4 regions of the Micromonospora sp. NPDC093244 genome follow, and region 1 is predicted to be linked to each of the others. Evidence: riboswitches for the same ligand, from Rfam matches in the RefSeq annotation. Region 1 holds a riboswitch; each other region holds the start of a gene.
What was found. Region 1 has a riboswitch for cyclic di-AMP ahead of AB0N27_RS17325 (NlpC/P60 family protein). Riboswitches for the same ligand answer to the same signal wherever they lie in the genome.
Positions count from the first base shown of each region.

Region 1 (4,411 bases):
GCCGGGGTGCCGGTGTCCAGTCGCGGGGCGTGCAGCAGGTCGAAGTAGTGCGTCCAGTCCCAGTACGGCCCCGGGTCCCAGTGCATCCCGCGTACTGTCGACGCGACGGTGCCTGGCACGTTGTCGTGACCGATGATGTGCTGACGGTCCAGCGGGATGCCGAGCCGCAGCGCGAGGTGCCGGACGAGCTTCGCCGAGGTCCGGTACATCGCCTCGGTGTACCAGGTGCCCTGGGCGGCGAAGCCCTCGTGCTCCAGCCCGATCGACTTGGCGTTGACGTACCAGTTGCCGGCGTGCCAGCCGACGTCCTTGGTCTTGACGTGCTGGGCGATGTGCCCGTCCACCGACCGCAGCGAGTAGTGCCAGCTCACGTACGTCGGGTCCTGGACGAGTTTCAGCGTGGTCGCCCAGCTCGCCTCGGTGTCGTGGATGACGATGTACTCGATCTTCTGCCGGGCGGGCCGGTCGGAGAGGTCGTGGTTGCCGTAGTCGCCGTCGCCGAACGCCTGGTAGGGCGCCGGGATCCACTCGCAGGAGATGGTGCGGGGGCACTCCAGCCCGTCCGGGCGGGCGAGGCGACGCAGACCCAGCCGGTCCAGCCAGGAACGCTCCGGTCGTACCGCGCTGGCCGGCAGCGTGATCCGCTGGCCGTCGTCGGTCACCCGGGACTCGCCGGCGCTGATCGTGGTGAAGACCTCGTCGGCGAAGGCCGCCGCCGCGTCGGCGCTGTCCGCGCCGGCGTAGCGGGCCACCGCGCCGTACCAGGTGGCCGGGTCGGTGCCGGCTCCGACCGGGGCACCCAACTCCCGCTGGTACGACGCGAGCAGCGCCGCCCCGCCACGGATGTTGGCGTTCGGGTCGGTACGCAGCGACTCGGGTGCGGCGCCGGTCAGCGCGGCGGCGGCGTCCACGGTCTGCAACGCGGCCGGGGGCGGCGCGGGGTCCTCGGCGGGCGCGGTCGCGGGTGCCAGCGCGGGCCGGGAGTCGTCGCCACGCGGGTCCTCGGTGCCGGTGTCGTGGTGGCCGCGTCCGGGCAGGGCGGCCACGTGGCGGGCGTCGGTCAGGTGCATCGGGCCGTAGCCGCCGCTGGTGCTCGGTGTGCCGGCGTTGCTGTCCCAGCGGGACTCCAGGTAGGAGACACCGAGCAGCACGGTGGTCGGCACGCCGTACTCAGTCGCCGCGGCGGCGTACTGCTGCTGGCGGTCGGGGGCGGGCGCCGCTGCGGCGCCAGCGGGTGGCGGTATCGCGGTCGAGGCGGCGACCACGGCGGCGGCGAGCAGGGCGAGCCGGCCGGCGGACAGGGTTGGACGGTGCATCGAACCCCCCAGATTTGCGCGGATGAAGGTGAGGTCACCTTCGCGCCGCCCGGGAGCCCGCGTCAATACCTTTCCATCTGTCGAAGTCTTCGGAAAGAAATCTTCGCGTACGCCCCGTGACTCTCTCCAATCGGTACGGAGTGTCACGGCCGCACGGGTTGCGGATCGGTAACGGGCGTCTCTACTCTGGTCATTTGTCGGCCCGACAGCAGGTCCGCCCAGCCCGGGCGGTAACGGACCGACACCGCCGAGTCGCTTCCGAGCGAACCGGGGACCCACGTCCCCCGGGGTGAATCCGCAGCCACTGCGGTAGGGCGCAACTTCCCGCCCGAACCCGTCAGCTAACCCGGTAGGCGGTCAGGAAGAAGGAGAACGGAACCCCGGTGGCACTCCATGCCCCGCGGCCGTCGTCCGAGCGGCCGGCAGCAGCCGGCCCGACGTCGATCGTGCCGCGTCCACGCTGGTCCCGCTTCACCACCGCTCTCGCCGCACTGGCCGGCGTCGCCGTCGTCCTGACCGGCAGCGCCACCGCGGCCCACGCCGACCCGTCAGTCGCCGAGATCGAACGCCAGATCGACGCCGACTGGAACAAACTCGAACCGATCATCGAACGGCACAACGCCACCCGGATCGACCTTGCCGCCAAGCGCAAGCAGGCCGACGCGTTGGCCGCCCAGATCGCCCCGCTGGAGCGTCAGGTCGACGCCGCGATGGACAAGGTCAGCGCCCTGGCCGTACGCGCGTACAAGGGCGAGAACGTCTCCACCGTCAACGCCGTGCTGGGCAGCCGGTCGCCGAGCGAGGTCGTCGGGCAGCTCGAAATGCTCGACCGTTTCGCGCACAACCAGCAGCAGGACGTCCGCGAGGTGGCCGACCTGCGCGACGAGCTGGCGGCGAAGAAGGCCCCGCTGGACGAGATGGTGTCCCAGCTGACCCGCACCGAGGCCCAGCTGGCGGCGAAGAAGAAGCAGATCAACGAGGAGATCGACCGCCTCCAGAAGCTGCGCCTCAAGGTGTACGGCAACGGGGGCGGCGGCCCGCTGCGTCCCGCGCCCTGCCCGGCGAGCTACCCCGGCGGTGCCGCCGGCACGGCAGTGAAGTTCGCCTGCGCGCAGATCGGCAAGCCCTACGTGTGGGGCGCCGAGGGCCCGAACTCGTACGACTGCTCCGGGCTGATGCTCGCCGCGTGGGCGAAGGCCGGCGTGAGCCTGCCGCACAACGCCGCCGCGCAGAGCCGGGTCACGAAGAACGTCAGCCGGGCCGACCTGCGCGCCGGTGACCTGGTCTTCTACTACAGCGACATCCACCACGTCGGCATGTACGTCGGCAACGGCTGGGTGGTGCACGCCTCCCAGGCCGGTCAGCCGGTCAAGATGAAGAAGGTCGACGACGGCCCGATCCACAGCTACGGCCGCCCCGGCTGATCAGAGGTGACCGAAGGGCCCGTCGCGATCCGTTCGCGGCGGGCCCTCGTCGTTCTTGCCTCAGCGGGTCGGCCAGGTGCGCCAGTGCTGCCAGGCGCGGCTGGGCGTCGGCCCCCGCTGGCCCTGGTAGCGCGAGCCGTACACCGCCGAGCCGTACGGGTGCTCGGCCGGCGAGGAGAGCCGGAAGATGCACAGCTGGCCGATCTTCATGCCCGGCCAGAGCGTGATCGGCAGGTTCGCCACGTTCGACAGCTCCAGCGTCACGTGCCCCGAGAAGCCCGGGTCGATGAAGCCGGCGGTGGAGTGGGTGAGCAGGCCGAGGCGGCCCAGACTCGACTTGCCCTCCAGCCGGCCGGCGAGCTGGTCGCCAAGCGAGATCACCTCGAGCGTCGAGGCGAGCACGAACTCCCCCGGGTGCAGCACGAACGGCTCGCCATCGGGCACCTCGACCACCGAGGTCAGGTCGTCCTGCTGCATGGCCGGGTCGATGTGGGTGTAGAGGTGGTTGTTGAAGACCCGGAACAACCTGTCGAGTCGCACGTCGATGCTGGACGGTTGGACCAGCATGGGCTCGAAGGGCTCCAGGCCCAGCGAGCCGGCCTTGATCTCGGAGACCAGGTCGCGGTCGGAGAGCAGCATCGGACCACCATAGCGCCTTGCGTGCCAGCCGAATTCGGTGCCGGTGACCAGCGCGTCGAGGTCGCTGGTCGTACATTTGTTCGATAGAATGCTCACATGGCTTCCTGGTCCGAATTCGCCGCCGACGAGCCCCGACTCGCCGACGGGATCCGCGTTCTCCTCCAGCAGTACGGGCCGGGCTTCGGCTACCTGGCCACGGTCCGCGCCGACGGCGGGCCCCGGGTCCATCCGGTCTCCCCGGTCATCACCGACGAGGGCTTGTTCTGCTTCGTCATCGACTCCCCGAAGCGCCGTGACCTCGAACGGGACGGCCGTTACGCGCTGCACTCGTTCCCGCCTGAGGAGAGCGACGACGAGGCGTACGTGGCGGGTCACGCCCGACCGGTGACCGACCCGGCCCAACTGGCCCGATTGGCCCAGGGTGCCCGGGCCGAGCCGCACGCCGACTGGCGGCTGTTCGAGTTCACCGTCGACGTGGCGATGTTGACCCGCCGCGAGCAGCCCGTCGCGGGCATTCCGGGCTACGCGCCGGGCCGGCCGGCCGTGCAGGTCTGGCTCGACCCGCACGCTCCGCCGGTGGCTGCCGCGCCTGTCGCCGTACCGCCGGCGCGGCCGACCCGTCGCAGCCGTGACGTGCAGTGTACGGCCGCCTGACCACGGCCAGAAAGACGCCGGTGCCGGCTCCGTCGTGACGGAGCCGGCACCGGGTGTACGCGGAGAAGCTACGCGGCGCGGTAGGCGTTCCACGCGGTGATCATGCGGCTCGCCTGTCCCGGGGTGAACTGGTACATGCACGAGTCGTAGGTGTAGTCCATGAAGTTGGTGATCGGGTCCAGCCCGGTCGCCGAGCAGGTGTTGCGCCCGGTCGGGCACTCGTACGCGGGCGACGCCTCCGCCGGGGTGTCGCTGACGCCGTCACCCGAGCCGCCGCAGCCACCCTGGAAGGTGTGGTAGAGGTTCAGCCAGTGACCGACCTCGTGGGTGCCGGTGTCGCCCTGGTTGTAGTTGGTGGCGGTGCCGCCCGGCAGCGAC
Region 1 covers NZ_JBFBEO010000002.1:1,510,372-1,514,782, reverse strand. The annotation lists gene AB0N27_RS17330 (peptidoglycan recognition family protein) at 1-1,316, opposite strand, end outside; cyclic di-AMP (ydaO/yuaA leader) riboswitch at 1,552-1,686, shown strand; gene AB0N27_RS17325 (NlpC/P60 family protein) at 1,700-2,740, shown strand; gene dcd (dCTP deaminase) at 2,801-3,379, opposite strand; gene AB0N27_RS17315 (pyridoxamine 5'-phosphate oxidase family protein) at 3,476-4,033, shown strand; gene AB0N27_RS17310 (zinc metalloprotease) at 4,102-4,411, opposite strand, start outside.

Region 2 (4,411 bases), 460 kb from region 1:
AACACCCGGCTGACCAGGTCAGATGCGTGGAAACGAGGTGCGGGAATGAGCCTTCCCGGAGCACCCGGCGGGCAGCCGGGTCCGCAGCGGAGCGCCGACCAGTCGTCGACGATCACCGAGCCGGCCCTGGCGTACGCCGAGCTGGCCGCCGGCAACCGGCGCTTCGTCAGCGGCTCCCCGCGCCACCCCAACCAGGACGCCGGGCACCGGGCCGCGGTGGCCGACGGGCAGCACCCGTTCGCGGTGATCGTCGGCTGCTCCGACTCCCGGCTCGCCGCCGAGATCATCTTCGACCGGGGGCTGGGTGACCTGTTCGTGGTCCGCACGGCCGGGCACACGACCGGCCCGGAGGTGCTGGGCAGCGTGGAATACGCGGTGACGGTGCTCGGCACCCCGCTCGTAGTGGTGCTGGGCCACGACTCGTGCGGCGCGGTCCAGGCGGCCCGTGAGGTCGCCGCCACCGGCGTGGCACCCGAAGGGCACCTGGGCGCAGTCGTGGACGCCGTGCTGCCCAGCCTCCGTCGCGCCGCCGCCGACGGTGTCGACGACATCGACGGCATCGTCGACATCCACATCGCACAGACCGTCGAGGCGTTGCTGGAACAGTCGTCCGTGCTGGCCGACGCGGTGACGCGGGGACGGTGCGCGGTGGTGGGCGTGTCGTACCGGCTCGCCGCCGGTGTGGTGCGCCCGGTCGCGGCCGTTCCGGCGGGCGTCGCCTCGCTCGACGTACCCGACGGGCCGTCGACGCCCGCCGCCGCCTGACGCGACGAGGGCCGCCCCACGGTGCGGGACGGCCCTCGATCAGCTGAGCGGGTGGGTCAGAGCAGCGACATGTGTACGTGGTCGGTGTGGTTCGACGGTCCGCTGTACGACTTCCAGCCGGTCGCCGGGAACCAGATCTGCCGGTTCCAGATCACGTAGTAGATGCCGAGGCGGTCGGCGTTGCGGATGAGGAACGCGGCGACGTTGTTGCCGTACATGCGGGTGTCGTCGTTGTGCCACGGGCTGAAGCCGCTCTTCTGCAACGACCAGTCGCAGGCGCGGCCCTTCGGGTGCTCCCACGGCCCGCCGGAGCGGTAGCAGCCCACGAACCGGTTGAAGCCGGCCCGCTTGACCTCCTTGTACGCGTGCAGCGTGCGCGGCGTGACGCAGCCGGACGTGGTCGGGTCGTCCTCGCTGCACGACTGCGCCTTCCAGTCGCCGTCGGCGGTGCGCCCCGGGCCGATCCGGGCCACCGGCGAGGTGGCGTCCACCAGGCCTCCGGTGAAGCCCTTCCCGCCGACGAGGGCGAGCGCCTTGTCCGCGTCGCGCTTCTCCTTCGCCATCAGGGCAGTCTGCTTCTGCTGCTCCCGGACCTCCGCGTCGAGTTGCAGCTTGGCCTGCTCCGCGCGGGCCTTCACCTCGTTGACCTCGGCGAGCTTCTTCTCGTTGACCATGTTCATCTCGTCGAGCATGGCGGCCCGGCGGACGAACGAGTCGGGGGCGTCGCTCTCCAGCAGCATGGCGATCGCGCCGATCCGCCCGGTCCGGTACGACTGGGCGGCGATCTGCGCGACCTGCGGCGCCAGCGCCTCCAGATCCGCCTTCGCGCGGTCGACCTCCTGCGCCAGTTCGAGCTGCCGCTTCTTGGACTTGTCCAGCTGGGACTTGGCCGCCACGTAGTCCCGGTTGGTCTTCTCGATGACGTCGGTGAGCAGTGTCGGCTCGCCGTCCTCCTCGTGCCCGGACGGCGTCGGCGTCGTCGGGGCAGCGTTCGCCGGGAGGGGGCCGGCGAGCACGGTCAGTGCGGCGATCACGGCCACCACGGGCGTCAACCAGCGGCGTAGGGGTGCCGTCACGATGTTCCCTTCCGTCGACCGCCGACCGGGTTAGCTGACGGGTTCGGGGCGGAAGTGGCCCCTACCGCTGACGCGGATTCACCCCACGTACCTGGGTTCCCGGCTCGCCGGTTGGCGATTGGGCGGTGGCACCGCAGGCGCCGATTCGCGCCTTCGGCGGTGACCGGCAGCGAGGTTACCCGAGAGTCGACCCCCTGAGCTACGTCCCGATGCCCACCAAAAGCGTCATATCGCCATGGCGTTGAGTGACCAGTGATGCGGTTCTCAGGCCGGATGCCCGATCTGGTCACGCTGAGGAGTGTCACCATGCCGTCTCCGTGCTCCTGTTCGTCTCTGGCCACCTGTCGGTGGCGGGGGGCGGGGGTGTGGCAGGCGCCGGGTCCGCTTCGTGGGGTGGACCAGTACGTGGGGAGCTGAGCGCGGCCAACGCCTCCGCCCGGTCCGGCCGGGGCCGGGGAGCGGGGGTGCCCTCGGCCGGCTCGGCAGCCGACCGGCCGGCGGCGGTCACCACCGCGGCCAGCCCGGTGGTCAGCGGCACGGCGGCGATGAGGCCGAGGGTGGCCACGGCGCTGCGGACGATCTCCTGCGCCAGGAACTCGCTGGTGAGGATCTGTCCGAGGGGGCGCGTGTCGGCGGTGAGCAGGAGCAGCAGGGGCAGCGAGGCGCCCGCGTACGCCAGCACGATCGTGTTGACCGTGGAGGCGATGTGCGCCCGGCCGACCCGGGTGGCAGCCCGGTACAGCTGCAACCGGGTCAGCCCCGGGTTGGCGTTCGCCAGTTCGGTGACGGTGGCCGCCTGGGTGACCGTCACGTCGTCGAGCACCCCGAGCGAGCCGATGATGATCCCGGCGAGCAGCAGGCCGTGCAGGTCCACGTCGGCCTGGAACATCGACAGCGTGGTGGCGTCCTCGCTGCCGAAACCGGTGAGGTGGGTGGCTGCGGTGGCGATGGTGGCGAGCACGCCGGTGAGGACCAGGCTGCCCAGGGTGCCGAGGACAGCTACCGAGGTCTGCGCGGTCACCCCGTGTGTCAGGTAGAGCACCACGAACATGATCAGGGCGGCACCGACCACCGCGACGACAAGCGGTGACCGGCCGGCGGCGATGCCCGGCAGCACGAAGGTGAGGAGGATGGCGAAGCTGGCGGCCAGCCCGGCGAGCGCGGCCAGGCCACGCCACCTGCCGAACGCGACGATCGCGGCGGCGAAGACCACCGCCAGCCACACCAGCGGTGTGCCGCGCTGGTGTTCGGCGATGTTCCAGTTGCTGGCGCCGGGGTCGGCGGGGTCGGTCAGCTCGACCAGGATCACCTCGTCGCCGACGTCGACCCGGGGTGCTCCGGGGCCGTCCGGTACCGGTGTCTGGACCTGCTGCCCGGCGCTCGGCCCGTCCTGCACCCGGACGTCCACCGTGCCGCACCGCCCGTCGCCGGCGTTCGGCGTGCCCTCCGGGGTCTGCGGCGTGGGCGGGCACGGTTCGGTAACCACGCGGGTCACTGTGCCGTGGTAGCGCGGGACGTCCGCGCCGCCGCCGGTCTGCGGGGAGTCGCCCCGGGGCCAGAGCACCACAGCCGCGAGCACCGTGGCGACGAACAGGGGTACCACGGTCGCGACGAGGATCCGCCGTACCCGGGGAGGGGCGGACGGAACGGAACGGCTGTGGTCGGAACCCAATGCGAGACTCCCAACGAATCCGATGCGGGGTACGTGCCGGTGGGCCGGTCGGTTCACCGTCGCCGCGGAAATGCGGTGACGGGCGCGGCGGATCGCGGGATGCCGATCGCTTGATCACGTACGGTGAACGACTGGTCGGACCGGCGGGGAGCGCCGCCGTGTCGCGGCGGCACCGGTGCCGGGCTGCGCAGCGTCGTGATCCGAGGGCCATCGTCGGAATGCTAACCACACAGGCTGTGGGACGCAGGTCGTGGCGGAGTGTCGGGGTCCCCGAACCGCCCGCGTGGCGGGGCGCGGCCCGGGATCGTGGAGTCATGCACGCTGAGTCACCACATGGTCCGCACGGTCAGCAGCACGGTGGGCACGACAAGCACGCCGGTCACGATCCGGCGATGTTCCGCCGCCGGTTCTGGGTCTGCCTGGTGCTCACCGTGCCTGTGGTGCTGACCAGTCACCTCGTGGCGGACCGGCTCGGTCCGCGCTGGGACGTGCCGGGGAGTTCCTGGGTGGGGCCGGCGCTCGGCTCGGTGGTGTTCTGGTGGGGCGGCTGGCCGTTCCTGGTCGGCGCGGTCCGGGAGGTGCGAGACCGGGCACCGGGGATGATGCTGCTTGTCGCGATGGCGATCACCGTCGCCTACACCGCGTCGCTGGCCACCAGCGTCGGCGCGTTCGACCTGGACTTCTGGTGGGAGTTGGCGGCGCTTGTCACCATCATGCTGCTCGGGCACTGGCAGGAGATGAAGGCCATCGGGCAGGCCCGGGGAGCCCTCGCGGCGCTTGCCGCGCTGCTGCCCGACGAGGCCGAGCGGGTGGCCGCCGACGGCCGGGTCGAACCGGTGCCGGTGGACGCGCTGCGGGTGGGTGACGTGGTGCTGGTCCGCCCGGGTGGCCGGGTGCC
Region 2 covers NZ_JBFBEO010000002.1:1,047,586-1,051,996, reverse strand. The annotation lists gene AB0N27_RS15040 (carbonic anhydrase) at 46-765, shown strand; gene AB0N27_RS15035 (hypothetical protein) at 822-1,841, opposite strand; cyclic di-AMP (ydaO/yuaA leader) riboswitch at 1,846-1,976, opposite strand; gene AB0N27_RS15030 (YibE/F family protein) at 2,143-3,513, opposite strand; gene AB0N27_RS15025 (heavy metal translocating P-type ATPase) at 3,828-4,411, shown strand, end outside.
Region 2: another riboswitch for cyclic di-AMP. It lies ahead of AB0N27_RS15035 (hypothetical protein); the one in region 1 lies ahead of AB0N27_RS17325 (NlpC/P60 family protein).

Region 3 (4,411 bases), on a different contig from region 1:
GGCTTCTACGCCGCGTTCATGGTCGCCGACCGGGTCACCCTGCTCACCCGCAAGGCCGGCGAGACCGGCGGCACCCGCTGGGAGTCCGCAGGCGAGGGCACGTACTCGGTCGACGGAGTCGACGAGGCGCCGCAGGGCACGTCTGTCACCCTGCACCTCAAGCCCGCCGACACCGAGGACAACCTGCACGACTACACCTCCGAGTGGACCCTCCGCGAGATCGTCAAGCGCTACTCCGACTTCATCGCCTGGCCCATCCGGATGACCGTCGAACGCCCCGGCGCCGACGGCGCGGACGCCACGAGCGAGGTGCAGACCCTCAACTCGATGAAGGCGCTCTGGGCGCGGCCCCGCGACGAGGTCGACGCCGCCGAGTACAACGAGTTCTACAAGCACGTCAGCCACGACTGGGCCGACCCCCTCGAGGTCGTGCACATGAAGGGCGAGGGCACCTTCGAGTACGAGGCGCTGCTGTTCCTGCCCAGCCACGCCCCGCTCGACATGTTCGCCCCGCAGGGCCGCCGCGGCGTCCAGCTCTACGTCAAGCGCGTGTTCATCATGGACGACTGCGAGGCGCTGGTCCCCACCTACCTGCGCTTCGTCAAGGGCGTCGTCGACGCGCACGACCTGTCGCTGAACATCTCCCGCGAGATCCTGCAACAGGACCGGCAGATCCAGATCGTCCGCCGCCGTCTGGTCAAGAAGGTCCTCGCCACGGTCAAGGACCTCAAGGCCAACCACCCCGAGCGGTACCGCACCTTCTGGAACGAGTTCGGCACTGTCGTCAAGGAAGGGCTGATCGACGACACCGACAACCGGGACACCCTGCTGGAGATCCTGTCGGTGGCGTCCACCAACGACCCGGCCGAGCCCACCGACCTCGCCGGCTACGTCTCGCGGATGAAGGACGGCCAGAGCGACATCTGGTACGCCACAGGCGACTCCCGGGCCACCATCGAGAACTCCCCGCACCTGGAGGCGTTCCGGGCCAAGGGCCACGAGGTGCTGCTCCTGACCGACCCCGTCGACGAGGTGTGGGTCGAGCGGGTCGGCACGTACGACGGCCGGCAGTTGCGCTCCATCGCCAAGGGCGAGGTCGACCTGGACACCGACGAGGAGAAGCAGCAGGCCGAGACCGAACGTGAGCAGCAGCGGCAGGAGTTCGCCGCGCTCGTCGAATGGCTGGGCACCACCCTCGCCGACAGTGTCCGGGAGGTCCGCCTGTCGTCGCGGCTGACCACCTCACCGGCCTGCGTCGTCGGGGACGCGCACGATCTCACCCCGACGCTGGAGAAGATGTACCGGGCGATGGGGCACGAGATTCCGTCCACCAAGCGGATCCTGGAGATCAACCCGGGTCATCCGCTGGTCGCCGGGCTGCGCAAGGCCCACGAGCAGGGCGACTCCTCCGAGACCCTGACCGAGACGGCCGAACTGCTGTACGGCCTGGCGGTACTCGCCGAGGGCGGCGAACTGGCCGACCCGGCCCGCTTCACCCGGACGCTCGCCGACCGGCTGGCCCGCACCCTGTAGTCGCTCCGACCGGCGGGGCACCCGGCAGGGGCCCCGCCGGCACGCGACCCTGATCTCTGCCCGAACGTCGATTCCGGGAGGGCTCGTGCCTGTCGACACCGTGATCTTCAGCGGCCAGGGGCCGCACGGCGACCCCTGGCACCCGTTGGCGCAGACCAGCGCCATCCTCGCGGACATCATCGGTGGTGCCGCCGTCATGACGTCCGTCGACCGGCTCGCGACCGCGCTCGACGGTGCCCGACTGCTGGTGGTGAACGCGAGCGCCGACCGGTCCTCCCCGGTCCCCGACGACGCGCTCCTCGGGCTCGTTCTCGACGGCTTCCTGGCCGGCGGCGGCAACCTGCTCGCCGTCCACAGCGCGACCCTCGCGTTTCCCCGGGTGCCGAGCTGGCGTGCCACGATCGGCGCCGCCTGGGAGCACGGCCGTTCGTTCCATCCGCCGATCGGTTCCAGTCTCATCCGGCGGACCGCCGTCGCGCATCCGATCACCGAGGGGCTCGGCGACATCGAGGTCTTCGACGAGCGCTACACCGACCTGGAACGGGTCGACGGCGTCCACATCGAGCCGCTCTACGGGCACCGGGAGGACGGCGTCTTCCACCCGCTCGTCTGGGCCCGCACGGCAGGGGACAGCCGGATCGTCTACAGCGCCCTCGGCCACGACGGCCGGTCGTACGAGTCGCCAGGCCACGTCGAGCTGCTGCGTCGAATCGTCGCCTGGCTCCGCCCCGAGCGCTGATCGCAAACGGTCCATCGTGGTCACTGCACAGTGCCGCGAGGCCCGCAACCGGTGGGCGCAACGCCGAGCGCTGCCCGGTGAACAACTTCACAGCGAGTGGGCGTTCGTCACCGACCGTGCCTAACGTCGGTCGGGTTCGCCACTGCGGACACCACGGCCGGCAACGCCAAATCCTGCCCCCGGTCGTCGGAACCCAGTCCACCGGGCAGGAGCGGGGGACCCAGGTTTTCCGGTGCACGTCACCTCGGGGTGAAGCCGCCACCGCGCGGCCGGGCTCCTCGGCCCGAACCCGACAGCTCACCTCGCCGGCGTGGAGGAAACTCATGACTTCTGCTCACACGCCCCGTCATCGACGGGTCACCACCCGCCGCCTCGCCGTCGGCACCCTCGCCGTCGGCGCGGTCACCGGTGCTGTCGCCCTCTTCGGCCCGGCCGCCCCGGCGCAGGCCGGCGTCAACTGGGACGCGATCGCCAAGTGCGAGTCCGGCGGCAACTGGAAGACCAACACCGGTAACGGCTACTACGGCGGTTTGCAGTTCTCGCAGAGCACCTGGGCCGGTTACGGCGGCAAGAAGTACGCCGCACGCGCCGACCTGGCCAGCCGCGGCGAGCAGATCGCCGTCGCCGAGAAGGTGCTCGACGGGCAGGGCATCGGCGCCTGGCCGACCTGCGGCAAGAAGGGCGGCTCGTCGGGCGGCTCCGCCACGAAGTCGACCAAGTCGACGGAGTCGAGCTCGAAGCCCAGGCCGTCGCGCGGCGAGAAGCCGGCGACGCGCGACCACGAGCGCACCGCGCCCGCGGCGGGCGGCGAGACGTACACCGTCAAGCCGGGCGACACCCTGTCGGAGATCGCCGACCGCCAGCGCTCGACCGGCGGCTGGCAAGCGCTGTACGAGCGCAACCGGCAGCTGATCGGCGCCGACCCGGGTCTGATCTTCCCGGGTCAGCGGCTCAGCCTCTGACGCACGACGCACGACGCACGACGCACGACGCACGACGCACGACGCACGAACGCTCGGCCGGGTCACCGGCCGAGCGTTCGTGTGTGACGACGCGGGTAGCGGTCAGGCCGCGGTGGCGGACGCCTTCTGCTCTCGCTGCTGCGCGGGCAGCGGCCCGGCGTTGCGGCCCCAGCGCGGCGCGGTCCCGCCGGGCCAGCCGGGGCGGCTCTCGTCCCGTACGTCGTCGACTGTCGTCTCGACCGAGGTGGACTCGCCGCGGGCCAGCCGCAGCGAGTGCTCGGCGCCGGTGCGGGCCTCGCACGGCCACCCCTGGCCGGCGCACTGGAGATTGCGGCAGTGCCCCTCGTCGTCCGGCTCGTGGGCGCTCAGCACGTCGACCGCGAGCTGCCAGAGCAGCGGGTCGGTCACGTCGTGCGGACGCTCGACGCGACGGCTCGGTCGGTTGCTGGTGTCGTCGGACATCGTGGGTCCCCCTCGTCAGGCTGGTCCCCTCAAGGGTCACCCGTGGGCGGTCGGCTAAACCGCCGACCTGCTGTGATGTGTCACCGATCGCAGAAACTCGGCCGCCAAGAGACCATCAGTCGGGCAATAGCGGCATCTCGACGCCGGGATCGCGGCCGAGCAGCACCGCCCGGGTGAGGGCCGCCGATCCGAACCGGTCACGGACCGCGTCGACCGCCGCGTCGAGGTCGGTGCCGGGGTCGGGTTGGAAGGGCAGCTCCGGCTGGACCGGGTTGTCGTCGAGGTTGCCCACCGAGACGCCGATCAGGGTCACGCCCCGCCTGTCGATCTCGGGCCGGGTCGCCCGCAGCAGCGCCCGTGCGGCGGCGAGCACCTGAGTGGTGTCCGCGGTCGCCTTGCCCACCGTGTGCGAGCGGGTGGCCCGCGTGTAGTCGCCGAAGCGAAGCCGCAGCACCACCGTGCGGCCGGCCCGTCCGGCGGCCCGCATCCGCCTGGTGACCCGGTCGACCAGGCCGGCGAGGATCGCGTCCAGCTCGGCCGCCGCGTGCGGGGCGGGGCTCAGCGCGTGCTGCGCGCCCATCGACCCACGCCTGCGGCCCACCTGCACCGGCCGGGGGTCACGGTTGTGGGCCAGAGCGTGCAGGTGCCGGCCCGCGCCCCCGCCGAGCAGCGAGACCAGCGCCGCCTCACCGAGCCGGGCCACGTCGCCGACGGT
Region 3 covers NZ_JBFBEO010000011.1:37,469-41,879, reverse strand. The annotation lists gene htpG (molecular chaperone HtpG) at 1-1,533, shown strand, start outside; gene AB0N27_RS29370 (ThuA domain-containing protein) at 1,619-2,272, shown strand; cyclic di-AMP (ydaO/yuaA leader) riboswitch at 2,427-2,598, shown strand; gene AB0N27_RS29365 (transglycosylase family protein) at 2,596-3,234, shown strand; gene AB0N27_RS29360 (hypothetical protein) at 3,337-3,696, opposite strand; gene dinB (DNA polymerase IV) at 3,812-4,411, opposite strand, start outside.
Region 3: another riboswitch for cyclic di-AMP. It lies ahead of AB0N27_RS29365 (transglycosylase family protein); the one in region 1 lies ahead of AB0N27_RS17325 (NlpC/P60 family protein).

Region 4 (4,411 bases), on a different contig from region 1:
GGGGACTGGGGGACCGGGTTCGGCGGGTGGCGCGGCCCGGCTGTGGTGCTCGGCTTCCTGTCGGTCAACCTCGTCCTCGCCGCACTGCTGCACCGCTTCGTGGAGACACCGATGATGCGCCGGCTCGCCCCGAGCCGCCGGGCCCACCCGTCGGCCGTTCCGCGTCCGCGCACACCAGCCACAGGCGCTGACGAACCCACCCACCAGGCCGGGAACGCGCCGGCCGCCGGGCCCCGGCCCGAGGACCGATCGACGTACGCCGACTCGCGCTGATCGTCCACGCTGGTCGGCGCGGCGTGACCCGACACGCCCGGCGTCGGTGCGTCCGGCCGGCGACGGCGGTAGCGTGAGGACGTGCTTCCGGTCGCGCTCACCTGTCCCCTGTGGTGGGTGGCGCGCTGGGCCACACGGGTGCTGACCAGCCTCGCCGTCGTCGCCGCCCTCGCGCTCGGCGCGGGCGCGTCGCCCGCCTCCGCCGGTTCCCCGACGTCCGCCGACGCCGCGTCGACGTTCACCGCCAGCGGGCCGATCACTCGGCAGGCCACCGTCACGCCGGGCATCGTCACCGGCCCGAGAACGCCGTCCGGTCTGATCGGCGTGGTCGCCATCGGGCACCTGCCCTCGGTCGTCGCCGCCGACGTCGCCGACCGGCACACCTCGACCCGGTCGGTCGACCCGCAGCCCGCCCGGCTGGCCGCCGGCATCCTGCCCGCCGCCACGGGTGTCACCGCGGCGAGCGCTGCCCGGTCCGAGTGGCGGCCCCACGCCCGCGGCCCGGCCAGCCGGGCACCCCGGGCCCCGCCCTCCCGCTGAGCCATCGGGACGAGCGTCCCGCCGCCGCGCCTGTCGATCAACCACCCGCACCCGTCGGCCCGTGGCCACGCCACGACCCGCCCGGCCCGTGCGGCTCACCGTCGCATCGCTGTCGTTCCGAGGTGTCGATCATGGAGACCGTTGTCTTCTACCAGTTCCTGACCGAGGTACCGCAGGCCGCCGCCATCTGGTCGGTGCTGTTCCTGCTGGCGTTGAGCGTGCCCGCCGTTCTCGTCGCCCGCCCGGAGCGGGACGGGCCGACGGGTGAGCCGGGCCCGACCGCGCCCACCGCCCGGGAGGCCGCAGCCGCCGCAGCCGCCGACAGGCGCCGGTACGCCGAGGAGGTGGCTGTCGCCGCCGCCGGCGCCGCGCAGACCGCCCGACGGCGACGGGCTGACTGGCTGGTCATTCAGGAGGAGGCCGAGCGGGCCTGGGCCGGGTACGACGAGGCGGACACCGTGGCCCGTCGGTTCGCCGGCGCCGGGGCGCTGCCCACCCCGCGTACCCCGCACACCCCGGCCGAGTACGCCGCCCGGGAGCGGTACCTGCACCGGGCCGCGATGGCGGCGTACTGGCGCGGGGAGCTGACCATGGGGCAGCTCGGTGACGTGTTCGGGCACCGGCGGGGTTGGGATCCCCGCCGGCACCCCGTCGAGCAGGAGGTGCTGCTCGCCCGGGCGATCAGGGACGCGAGGCTCGCCGACTACCGGGTCGCCGCCGAGCGGGAACGGTCGGCCTGGCGGGACGCGGAACTGGCCGCCGAATCGGCCCGCACCCTCGCCGAGGAGGCGTACGCGGCCGCGGCCCGACTGCGGCCCGGCCCGGCGCCGGCCCGCCGGGCGGCGACCGGTGCGGTACGTCAGGCCGCGGTGGCCCGCTGGCGCCCGGCGCGCGTCAGTTGAGCCGGCCCGTCGGTTGAGCCCGATCTGTGACGTGAGCCCGGTCACGGGCCCGCAAAATCGGGCGCTCGACGCGATCGGGCCCGTTGTTCGCACGAATCCGACGTCGTTGTCGACGGCCTGTCCGGTTGTCGACCACAGGCGTCGCCGTAACCGGTTGTCCCATCGAGTCACGTCATCGGCAATACGCGCAGAAATTGTCGCCCAGAATGATGTTTACGCAGGTGGACGCGGCTTGGCAGGCGTACGCACCGGCCAGTAGTGTCGTCCCGTCCGGTGCGGTTACCGATCGCAAGAGGCGACGCCGCGCCGACCCGCTCAATCGTGATCAACGAACCGGGGACCCACCAGTAAGTCCGGGGTGAATCCGCGAGCCACGGCCCGCGGTAGGGCGATCTTCCCGCCCGAATCCGTCAGCTAACCCGGTAGGCGGTGTCGGAAGGAGTTCCATCCTCGTGCAGCACCTCTCCACCCTTTGCTTGTTCCCCCGCCTCCACGGCGCGGCGGTGCCCCCGCTCATCCGTCTGGTGAGCTGACCCCCGGGTCATCGCCCTTCCCGCCCGGCAGCGCCGGGCGTTCCCCTCGAGCGGTTCACCATCCGCGGACCACGGTTCGCGCGCTGGCGCCTGCCTGGATACCGGCTCGGCCCCGGTGTGCCGCTCTCCCCCCGAACCGTGGAGGACCCCGTGAAGCACACCCTGAAGCGTCAGCTCCGCCGTCTCACCACCGAACGTCCGTACCAGATCGTCGCCGCCTCCGCCGCGGCCCTCGCGCTCGCGGCCACCTCCGGTGTCCTGCTCACCGACACCGACGACGCCCCGGCCGGCCAGCACAGCGCGACCACAGTCGCCGAGATGCGCAGCGACCTTGCCGCCTCCCGTGGCCAGGCGCGCGTCGCGTCCCCCTCGGCCAGCGCCGCGCCGAGCAGCGCCGCCCCGGCCACCAGCGCCGCGTCACCCGCCGCGAAGGCCAGCGGCAACCCGGACCTCACCCGTAAGCCGACACCGCCGAAGCCGCCCGCGACGAAGGTGCTCGACTACGACTACGAGGCGCAGAACACGTACTACAACTGCGGTCCGGCGGCCACCCGCAACGCGCTCAGCGCCAGCGGCATCGACCGCACCCAGAACGAACTCGCCGCCGAACTGGGCACCACCGAGATGGGCACCAACTCGGCACTTGACACCACCCGCGTGCTCAACGCCGAGGTGAAGGGTTCCCCGTACCGGACCCGGATGTTCGCGGGCTCGCCCAGCCCGGCCCAGATGGACCAGCTCCAGGCCGACGTCGTCAAGGCCATCACCGACGGCCGTGGCGTGGTGGCCAACGTCGCCGGCGACGCCGTCGACACCAACGGCGGCTGGCACTCCTACGGCGGTGGGCACTACATCGCCGTGGTGGGTTACCGGGACAACGGCCGGACCGTGCGGATCGCCGACTCGGCGAACGCGGCCGACGCGTCGTACTGGATCACCACGATCGACCTGGCCAACTGGATCGCCACCCGGGGCTACTCCGCCTGACCCAGGCGGATGGACCGCCGCGGGCGCCGTCCCCCACGAGGGGTCGGCGCCCGCGGCGTCTTCGTGTCGTGCTCAGTAGTCGATGAAGCCGTACAGCGCGAGGTGGTTCGACTTCGTCCCGCTGACCGTGTGCCCGATGCTGGACGGCCGTACGGTGCCCTTCACGAACAGATAGTCGATCTTGCTGGACCCGCTGGTGGCGGCCGAGCCGTAGCCGGTCATGCCGTAGCCGCTCAGCGTGCTGGCCGCGATGCCCGTGCGGTTCGCGTCGATCCCCACGATCCGGATCGTGGAGGCGTTCAACAGGCTCGTCGCGTCCGCGCCCAGGTGGATGCCGCTGTTGGCGATGCCCCGGTCGCCGTCGCCGGCGCACGCGTTCTGCCGGTTCTCCTGCGGCAGGTGCATGGTCGCCGCGAACACGCTGGTGCCGGTCGCCCTGATCGTGAACCGGGCCGCGATGGCGCTGGTCCGCTTCCACTTGTAGTAGTCGGTGCTGTCCGGGTCGCTGTTCGGCGGCTTGTACAGCGTGCACCCGGCGCCGTTGGCGTACGCCGTGCCCGGCTTGAGCCAGCCCGCGCTCCAGTACTTGGAGATGTCGCCGGCGGCGAGGCTGAGCGTCCTGGTGTTCCAGATGATCGCGTTGGTCTGCTTCTTCTTCAGGTCGCCCAGCGACTGGGAACTGCACTTGTGCGTGCTGCCCCACGGCTCCGGGTCCGCCCAGGCCACGATGGCCCCGTACGTGCCAGCCGGGTAGCCGAACTTCGCCGACAGCTGGTCGGCGTACGCCTCGGCCTGGCCGGTGCCGCGCACCTGCTGCACGATCAGCAGGTCCGGCGCCACCACACCGCTGGTGCCTGTGCGTCCGGCGTCGTCGACCAGGATCGAGGTCAGGTGGTCCGGTCCGGAGATCCGGGTGCAGCTCCCGTCGGCGTTGTTCACCACCAGGTTCTCGATGTTGTTGTTGTAGACCCGCAGGACCCGGTCGGCCGCCGCGACAGCCGCGCCGTGCGGCGCTGCGCCCGACGGTGTGCCGAGCGCGGGCGCGCCCGGTGCCGCGCCGAGGGCGACGACGGCCACCGCCGCCACCAGTGTTGATCGATGCCTTCTGAGCACGGAGGCTCCCTCCCGCGACGACGATGCCCGTCCAGGCGCCGCACTCTACAGTGGATCACCGCC
Region 4 covers NZ_JBFBEO010000003.1:384,158-388,568, reverse strand. The annotation lists gene AB0N27_RS20360 (acyltransferase) at 1-273, shown strand, start outside; gene AB0N27_RS20355 (hypothetical protein) at 355-813, shown strand; gene AB0N27_RS20350 (hypothetical protein) at 945-1,715, shown strand; cyclic di-AMP (ydaO/yuaA leader) riboswitch at 2,018-2,159, shown strand; gene AB0N27_RS20345 (C39 family peptidase) at 2,387-3,235, shown strand; gene AB0N27_RS20340 (hypothetical protein) at 3,308-4,348, opposite strand; partial or broken gene AB0N27_RS20335 (hypothetical protein) at 4,372-4,411, shown strand, end outside.
Region 4: another riboswitch for cyclic di-AMP. It lies ahead of AB0N27_RS20345 (C39 family peptidase); the one in region 1 lies ahead of AB0N27_RS17325 (NlpC/P60 family protein).